2 regions of the Priestia sp. P5 genome follow, and region 1 is predicted to be linked to the other one. Evidence: riboswitches for the same ligand, from Rfam matches in the RefSeq annotation. Region 1 holds a riboswitch; the other holds the start of a gene.
The links. Region 1 has a riboswitch for preQ1 ahead of MMB69_RS24745 (QueT transporter family protein). Riboswitches for the same ligand answer to the same signal wherever they lie in the genome.
Positions count from the first base shown of each region.

Region 1 (4,428 bases):
GTCTGTGTTTTCAAGATCAATTTTCTTAATGTTTCTTATTATGATGATTCAGTTTTCAATGATGTTAATTTTGCCGCTTTATTTCCAAACGGCTGCCGGACTGTCTCCTTTGCAAACAGGTTTTCTTATGCTTCCAGGAGGAGTAACGCTGGCTCTAACAGCTATGGTCGGAGGACGTTTGTTTGATAAAATTGGATTTAAACCGCTGCTTTTAACAGGCTTAATCCTTTTAACATTTATTTTAAGTTTGTTCACTACCATTTCCAGTGAAACAACTACGATGACCGCAGCTATTTTATACGCTGCCTTTACAATTGGCGTAGGTTTAAGCATAGGACCCGTGATGACGCTTGCTTTAAATCAAGTACCTAAACCTCTTCACGCTCACGGTTCAGCCATTTCAAATACGATTAACCAAGTTTCAGGCGCAATTGGACCCGCTTTGTATACAAGTATTATGACCATGGCTTCTCAGCACTTTATTCAACAATCAAATGAAACGAATAAAACGCTGTTACAAATAAAAAGTATGACAAGCGGAGTTCATACCGTCTATTATGTAGCCATCGCTTTCGCCGTCGTTTCGTTCCTTCTCGCTCTTACGTTAAAGAAAAAAGATCAGCAGCTCGAAACGCAATAAATAAGAAACTGATAAAAGCTGCTCATAATTTGAGCAGCTCTTGTTACATGCAGAATTTATATCACAAATGTAAAAGCAATCATAGATACTATGAAAACAAGGATAATAACACCTCTCTTTTTTTTCTGTTTTCCATGCTTCAATAGCGCCCACGATACCACCAATAGCTAAAATAAAAGTACCTATAATGTGCAGAGGCAGCAGAGATAATACTCTACCTAAACTCGCCATCACTCCTCCAATCAATATAAATCCTGTTGTTGCAATAGATTTTAAAGATATTAAGTCTCGTATCGCTTCTTTTTTTTCAATTTTACTCAGTTTAAAGTACTCTATTATACTAAAAACAGCGGGTGTTCCCCATAAAATAAAGAAGCTAATTAATCTATCCGTGTCTACACTCACTGTTCATTCACCGCCTTTGTCAATCCCTTATGCACTTTTCCTAACCCGTTTTTTAGAAATAAAAAAAGCGGCTGTAGCTGCTAAAACGGGAATTACAAAAGCAAAGCTAGGTGAATGACTGCCAAACATTACTTTACTTGATAAACCTTCAATTGAACTCCACATATCCGCGCTTTCTGGAACATGCAAAAGCGTAAGAATCATGCCTGATAGCAGTTGAAAGCTACCTAGCAACACAATGAAGCTAATGATAAATAGTCCATATCTCTTCAATGAAATCTCCCCCTTGGTTTATATACGATTTCACACCTTTCAAGTTCCACTATTTAACAAAAAACTTTCTATTACTCTTGCTTCAAGGATCCTCCAAAAGAAAATTGATGGTAGTCATCAAGCTTATTCCAATATCCTATGCACTTTACGTCAGGCTCATCAATAGCTAACGCTTCTTTATTAATTCCTTTATAAGGAAGAAATACAGTTAACTGCACTTTTTGTTTTGGCTTAATATTTAATTTATTACCTTCTGCTAATACCTTAAATTTATTTTCAGAATAACCGTTTTTCATTTTTAAAGGATAGGATAAAAAGACATTGTTTTGTTTGATGGTCAAATCGCTCTTGTTTACTAATTCCATTTCATATGAAATCCCTTGCTTCATCTTTTGTTCTTTGATGACGTTAATATGGATCTTTTCTAGCTCTTTTAAAGGAACGTTGCCTTCTTCTTTTGAACATCCGGAAAACACGATGGCTAACGCTAATAAAATAAGAACTCCTAACTTTCTGCTCAAAAAATAATCCCCTCTCTAGTAACAAAAATTACCTTACAATTATAACTCAAATTAGTAATTTAATGGTAAAAATACACAATTAAAAAAGCAAACCTTTTCGGTCTGCTTTTTTAATTGCTACGCATAGGTAATGTGTTGTTGTGCGAAAAACTTTTCGATAAGGAGTTTGCCAACTATATGTATATCGTAACAAAAGAAAAAAGAACGCGCTGTGAGATTTGTCACTTCTTCTTTCAAAATAATCTAATCGAATACTCGCTATTTCCTTACGCAAAAAGAGCAGAACGCAAACGCGACCTGCTCTTTTCACATGCTAGATATGGGTAATTTGTCCATGCGTGAAAAGCTCTTCAATAATAAGGGGTTTATCACTACACTTATAGAATAACAAAGAAAAAAAGATGGGGCTGTGAGATTTATCACAGCCCCATCTTTTTTATCCAACTAGCTTATTAAATTGTACACGTTTATTAATTGCTGCCATAATTGGTGCTCCAACAAGCATAACAACAAACTCACCAACAGCTGTTGTTAGCCATGTAAAGAAAAATGGTAACTCAAATGCTAGGTGCAGTTCAAACGCAATAATAAACATCGTAAACGTAAACACAAGTGTATTAATAAGCATACGAGCCCACATATTTTTAATGTAGCGCATAGAAAAAATGGTAATGAGTAATGATAGTACAGATTGTCCTACCCCAAACACCAGATCATAAGCGACCATTGGTGAAAAAAACAAATTCGTCAGAAATACCCCTAGTACAATGCCGTACACGTACTTTTTATTAAATACAATCAAATGATTGAACATTTCCGATATACGAAATTGGATATTGGTGAAGCCAAACGGCTGAATTAACATGCTGACAGCAATATACATAGCAGCTAAAAGACCGTTGACGCAAAGTGTTCTTATATTCATCTTACTATTCTCTCCTTAGTTTTTTAACGTGGGATGGTTACGAACCACGTAAACACTCAAAGAATCATACAGCAAGCTTAAGCTTTCGTCAATCTAGCTGTTTGCAAACTACTGCCGCTTTCTATATCTTGAACATTGACTGCCCTTTTTTCTTACTTTTCTTTAGTATAAAATAGAAGACGTATCCGTATACATAGGTGACATAAAGTAGTTAACCCTTTTGATTTGAAATACGAAAGGATTTGTAGTGATGTTAGATAATACAGATAAGCGCATACTAGAAGAGCTATCAAAAAATGGACGTATGAAGATGAAAGAATTAGGAGAAAAAGTGCATTTAACCGGACAAGCCGCTTCTGCTAGAGTATTAAAGTTAGAAGATGAAGGCATTATCAAAGGCTATACAATTAACATTGATGAACGAAAACTTGGCTACACCGTCCATGCATTTTTAAATATCTATACGCAGAGCATTCATCACCACCCCTACCTTACATTTTTAGAAAGTCAGCAGAAGTACGTCATCAACAACTTTAAAATCAGCGGCGATGGCTGCTACTTACTAGAATGCAAATTTCATTCAAATGAAGAATTAAATGATTTTTTGACAGAGCTAAATCAGCATGTGAATTACAAACTTTCAATTGTCATTAACAAATAATTTTTTTAAAAAATAAAGGTATATTAATTTATGAAAATGGCAATTCTAATAACGTATTCCCCCTATTCCAATAAATTTGAAAATCCTTTGCATCGTCGCAAAGGATTCTTTTTTATGTAGGAAACCGCCTTCTATTTTTTGAAAAGTTGAACATCTCTCATAGCGTTGACATAGCGGTCAGAGGTTTATATAATCGGTGACATCGAAGCATGGAAAAGCCGGATCAAGACCCATACACGTATCGTAATTCTTCGTCTTAGAAGTTGATCAGTTTTATAACTAGACAATTTCTAAGACGTTTTTTATTTTATCATTTGTGAAACACTAGTAAAAACAAGATTTCACATGAAAATATCCTAATAATCAGGGAGGTTTGCATATTGAAAACAATCTATAAAGACATCATCTTAATTATTGTTGGAGCACTTTTAGTTGCTGCATCCATTGATTTTTTCGTCATTCCAAATAAATTAGGTGACGGAAGTACAGTTGGTATTGCTCTTGTTTTATATTATTTATTTCATATCCCTACAAGTATCAGCACATTTCTTGTAAACCTTATATTTATTGCCTTAGCCTATAAATTTCTAACCAAAAAAACGATTCTTTATACGATTCTAGGAGCCGTCATGACGTCCGTTTTCCTCGGTCTAGTCAGCTATATTCCTTTTCACGTTCACGACATGATTTTAGGAATTGTATTCGGGGCTTTACTAATGGGAACAGGACTTGCTCTCATTTTTATCGCGGATGGATCTACCGGTGGAACAACGCTTTTAGCTTATTTATTAAACTATACAAAAGGTTATAATATTTCTAAAAGCATGTTCTATATGGACAGCGTCATTATTTTAGCCTCGGTTTTTGCTATTGGCGTCAACAACACACTCTATACTTTTATATTCGTCTATCTTTGTGCTAAAATCGTCGATGTTGTTATCGAAGGTTTCCACAACAAAAAAGCTATGACGATTATGTCTGATCAGTACAAAGACATAGCACA
Region 1 covers NZ_JAKWFJ010000005.1:107,262-111,689, forward strand. The annotation lists gene MMB69_RS24725 (DHA2 family efflux MFS transporter permease subunit) at 1-640, shown strand, start outside; gene MMB69_RS24730 (hypothetical protein) at 605-1,045, opposite strand; gene MMB69_RS24735 (hypothetical protein) at 1,073-1,318, opposite strand; gene MMB69_RS24740 (hypothetical protein) at 1,390-1,839, opposite strand; gene MMB69_RS24745 (QueT transporter family protein) at 2,276-2,764, opposite strand; PreQ1 riboswitch class I at 2,774-2,818, opposite strand; gene MMB69_RS24750 (Lrp/AsnC family transcriptional regulator) at 3,015-3,425, shown strand; gene MMB69_RS24755 (YitT family protein) at 3,806-4,428, shown strand, end outside.

Region 2 (4,428 bases), on a different contig from region 1:
CTAAATAACTCATATATGAAGCAAATGAAGCATTAAGGAGAAAGAAAATGGAGGGATTTATCGCCTTACTTGTACTGCTTGCTTATTTGACTAAAAAAATCATGATCAACTTCCGAAAGGAAAAGTATTACCGTGAAATAGTCGTCTACCTTTGTCTCATAGGTTTGGGTCTATTCTTTTGGGGAGCGATTACACTCCGTAAAGAAGTTCCTACGCCTCTGTACTTTTTAGAGGCACTAATTAAGCCTCTTACTAGAACCGTTCATCATCTGTTATTCACGTGAGCAAGCATGTAGGAGAGAAGGTGTGTATGATGCAAATAAAAGAATATATTAGTCCGAAACAATTTCTTTTTCTAATTTATGTTTTTTGTATCGGAAGCGCCATCTTGGCAGTTCCGGCTACATTATTAGAGACGAATAGACAAAATGCGTGGTTTTGCGGTGTGCTTGCTATTGGCTTTGCACTTTTAATCGTTGCGGTGCTTTTATGGCTGATTCAGTGTTACCCTCAGCAAACATTCATTCAAATAGCTAAAAAGGCGCTCGGTCGTTATGCCGGAACGTGTATTTCTCTTATTTACATTTTCTTCATGTTCATTCAATCTACGTTTTCGCTTCGAGACATCAGTACGTTTATGACGACTCAAATTGTCCCTGAAACGCTGCCTACGTGGATTCATGCTCTTGTTCTTTTAGCTGTTATATACGGAGGGTATTTAGGTATTGAAGTGGTAGCTAGAACCGCGGAAATCTTTTTGCCGTGGATTGTGGTCCCCTTTTTATTGTTAATTGTTTTAAATATTCCTCAGATGAAAATTGATCGTCTTTATCCTTTTTTTGAATTCAGCATGGGTGATTTAGTATTAGGGACCACTTATTTTTTAGGAAACCCGTTTATGGAATTGATTTTTATTCTAATGATTACGCCTCATGTAAAAGGTGGAAAAAAGGTAAAAAAAATGTTTGTTATCGGCACTGTCGCATCGGGCTTGACGATTACGATTGCAGTTGCGGCTTGTATATTAGCTCTTGGCGCGAATATTGCATCGATGCACAGTTATCCAGTTTATTTATTAGGGAAAATGATTTCGTTGGGTGCAACGATTCAGCATGTTGAAGTATTAGTAGCTATTATTTGGATGTTATCTATCTTTTTTAAAGTTGTCATTGTGTTCTATGCTATTCAGTTAAGTATCGTCCAATTGTGTAATTTACGGGTGCGCAATTTTTTAAGCTTTCCTTTAGGCCTAATTATTACAGGCGTGGCGTATTACATTATTCCCAATACAGCGTACTTCAATTATTTTGAAAAATATTACTGGCCGTTTTATTTATTTGTACTAAGCGTCTGTTTTCCGTTGTTATTTATTGCGCTTTCTTATATAAAGAAAAATAAGGCAGCTAAAGGCGATAGAAGCCAACAAACATAGCATTATTTATACACATGTGGTATAGTATACGATGACAATTCAAGAAGAAACGCCGTACACGTTTGTATACGTACGGGAGAGGTTCGAAAACTCCCTCTATAAAAAACTAAGATCATCGTTGATGACAAAAGACACGGTTTTAGCGTGTCTTCTTTCACGTGCTTTTCTATTAACACGTCTTTTTGACGTGTTTGGTAAGGACGTGTATCTTAGTTGCTTTTTAGGGAGATTGCTGGAAAAGAGCAGTCTCTTTTTTGTGTTATAAAATTAGTCACAAAGGGAACGAACGGTTCAATAAAGTTTCTTCTTCTTTTGATTTCAATCAAAAAGGAGACGAACAATAATGATGAAAAATGAAAAAGCGATTGTTGTATTTAGCGGAGGTCAAGATAGTACAACATGTCTGTTTTGGGCTTTGAAAAACTTTAAAGAAGTAGAAACGGTTACTTTTCAATACGGTCAGCGTCATAGTCAAGAGATAGAGGTAGCAAAAGATATCGCAGCTGATTTAGGTGTGAAGCATACCGTACTAGATATGTCACTTTTAAATCAATTAGCACCAAATGCCTTAACGCGAGATGATATTGAGATCGAGCAAAAAGAAGGAGAGTTGCCTACAACGTTTGTGGATGGCCGCAATCTGTTATTTTTATCATTTGCAGCCGTACTGGCTAAAAACAGCGGAGGCCGTCATATCGTAACAGGCGTTTGTGAAACTGATTTTTCAGGATATCCAGACTGTCGAGACGTATTTGTGAAATCGTTAAACGTCACGCTTAATTTATCAATGGACTTTGAGTTTGTGATTCATACGCCGCTTATGTGGATTGATAAAGCAGAAACGTGGGCATTAGCGGATGAGCTAGGAGCGCTTGAATATGTGCGTGAAAAAACGTTAACGTGCTACAACGGTATTGTTGCTGACGGATGCGGTGAATGTCCCGCATGTCAATTGCGAAAGCGTGGATTAGATCAATACCTGCAAACAAAAGAAGGAGGAGAAAAATAATGCTGCAACAAATGTATCCTCAAGTGTTTCATGACTATGAATATGAACTGAACAAAGATATGCAGTTTGCTGCGGCACATTTTGTTCCTCACACAGAAGCAGGTAAATGCCGTCAAGTCCATGGACATACGTATTTTGTAAATCTAACTGTTGCCGGAGATACATTAGACGAAGCGGGCTTTTTAGTAAACTTTGCGCTATTGAAAAAAATTGTTTCTGGTCAATTTGATCATACATTATTGAACGATCATTCTATCTTTAACGAAGAAAATCCAAATGATTTTCCTACAACTGAAGTTGTTGCCCGTAAAATTTATGAGTTGGTTCAAGAATATCTAGACACACTACCAAATAAGCCTTCTTGCGTACAAGTATTCGTGCGGGAAACGCCGACAAGTTACGTAGTTTACCGCCCAAAGAAGGTGAAAAAACGTGGCTAATACAATTCCAGTACTTGAAATATTCGGACCAACAATTCAAGGGGAAGGAATGGTTGTAGGACGTAAGACGATGTTTGTTCGTACCGCCGGTTGTGATTATTCCTGCAGCTGGTGTGATTCAGCTTTTACATGGGATGGATCAGCTAAAAACGATATTCGTCAGCTAACAGCAGAACAAATTTGGACGGAGCTAAAAGAAATTGGAGGAGAGTGCTTTGATCACGTCACCATTTCTGGAGGAAACCCTGCGCTTATCAAGGCGATTGGTTCACTTGTAGAGCTTTTGCACAGTCATGGGGTAAAAGCAGCTCTTGAAACACAGGGAAGCCGTTATCAGGATTGGTTTCTAAAGATCGATGATTTAACGATTTCTCCTAAGCCTCCAAGTTCATTAATGAAAACAAATTTCTCCGTATTAGACGATATTATAGAGACATTAATAAAGGAAAAACGCATGGCGCATATAAGCATAAAAGTCGTTGTATTTAATGATGAGGACTTTGAGTATGCAGCGTCTGTTCATGAACGTTATCCTGAGGTTCCATTTTTTGTTCAAGTAGGCAACGAGGACTTAACGACAATCGATAATGCGTCGTTAACACAAGAATTGCTTAAAAAGTATGAGTGGTTAATTGATAAGGCAGTAGCAGCTAAAAACATGAACGATGTAAGAGTTCTGCCGCAGGTTCACGCCCTTGTTTGGGGAAATAAACGAGGCGTGTAAGCGTATAGCAAAAAATTTACAAAGAAAAATAAAAACAGATATATACAAAATAAAAAAACGCTGTTAGAATGACAATCGTAGAAAGAGAGGAAATGCAAATGAGCGGTCGAAAAGATGAAGAATTAGAAGGTGTATCACTCCTTGGAAATCAAGGAACAAACTATTTGTTTGAATATGCACCAGAGATTCTAGAAGCATTTGATAACAAACACCCAAATCGTGATTATTTTGTGAAATTCAACTGTCCGGAATTTACGAGCTTATGTCCAAAAACAGGTCAGCCGGATTTCGCAACCATTTATATTAGCTACATTCCAGATGAAAAAATGGTAGAAAGCAAGTCGTTAAAGCTTTATTTGTTCAGCTTCCGTAACCATGGAGATTTCCATGAAGACTGTATGAACATTATTATGAATGACTTAATTAAACTGATGAATCCAAGATATATTGAAGTATGGGGAAAATTCACACCGCGCGGCGGGATTTCAATTGATCCATATACAAACTATGGCCGTCCCGGTACGAAGTATGAAGAAATGGCTAATTATCGCCTGATGAATCATGATTTATACCCAGAAACAATTGATAATCGTTAATTCGAACAAACAGGTTGTGTATGCAACCTGTTTTCCATTGCAAAAACAACAGGTGAGAAGGTGAAAGAATGTCACAGAGATCAGCATTAGTATTAGGTGCAAGCGGACTTGTTGGTCAAGAACTTTTAAAAATGTTATTAAGCAACAGCTTATATAACCATGTGACAGTGTTTGTTCGAAAAAAGCTACCAATCGAACACACAAAGCTACGTCAGCTTGAAATTGAT
Region 2 covers NZ_JAKWFJ010000002.1:686,522-690,949, forward strand. The annotation lists gene MMB69_RS20225 (Ger(x)C family spore germination protein) at 1-36, shown strand, start outside; gene MMB69_RS20230 (hypothetical protein) at 48-284, shown strand; gene MMB69_RS20235 (GerAB/ArcD/ProY family transporter) at 311-1,432, shown strand; PreQ1 riboswitch class I at 1,505-1,548, shown strand; gene queC (7-cyano-7-deazaguanine synthase QueC) at 1,779-2,441, shown strand; gene queD (6-carboxytetrahydropterin synthase QueD) at 2,441-2,881, shown strand; gene queE (7-carboxy-7-deazaguanine synthase QueE) at 2,874-3,605, shown strand; gene queF (preQ(1) synthase) at 3,704-4,201, shown strand; gene MMB69_RS20260 (NAD(P)H-binding protein) at 4,270-4,428, shown strand, end outside.
Region 2: it holds a riboswitch for preQ1, as region 1 does, so the genes downstream of both, queC (7-cyano-7-deazaguanine synthase QueC) here and MMB69_RS24745 (QueT transporter family protein) in region 1, are expected to answer to the same signal.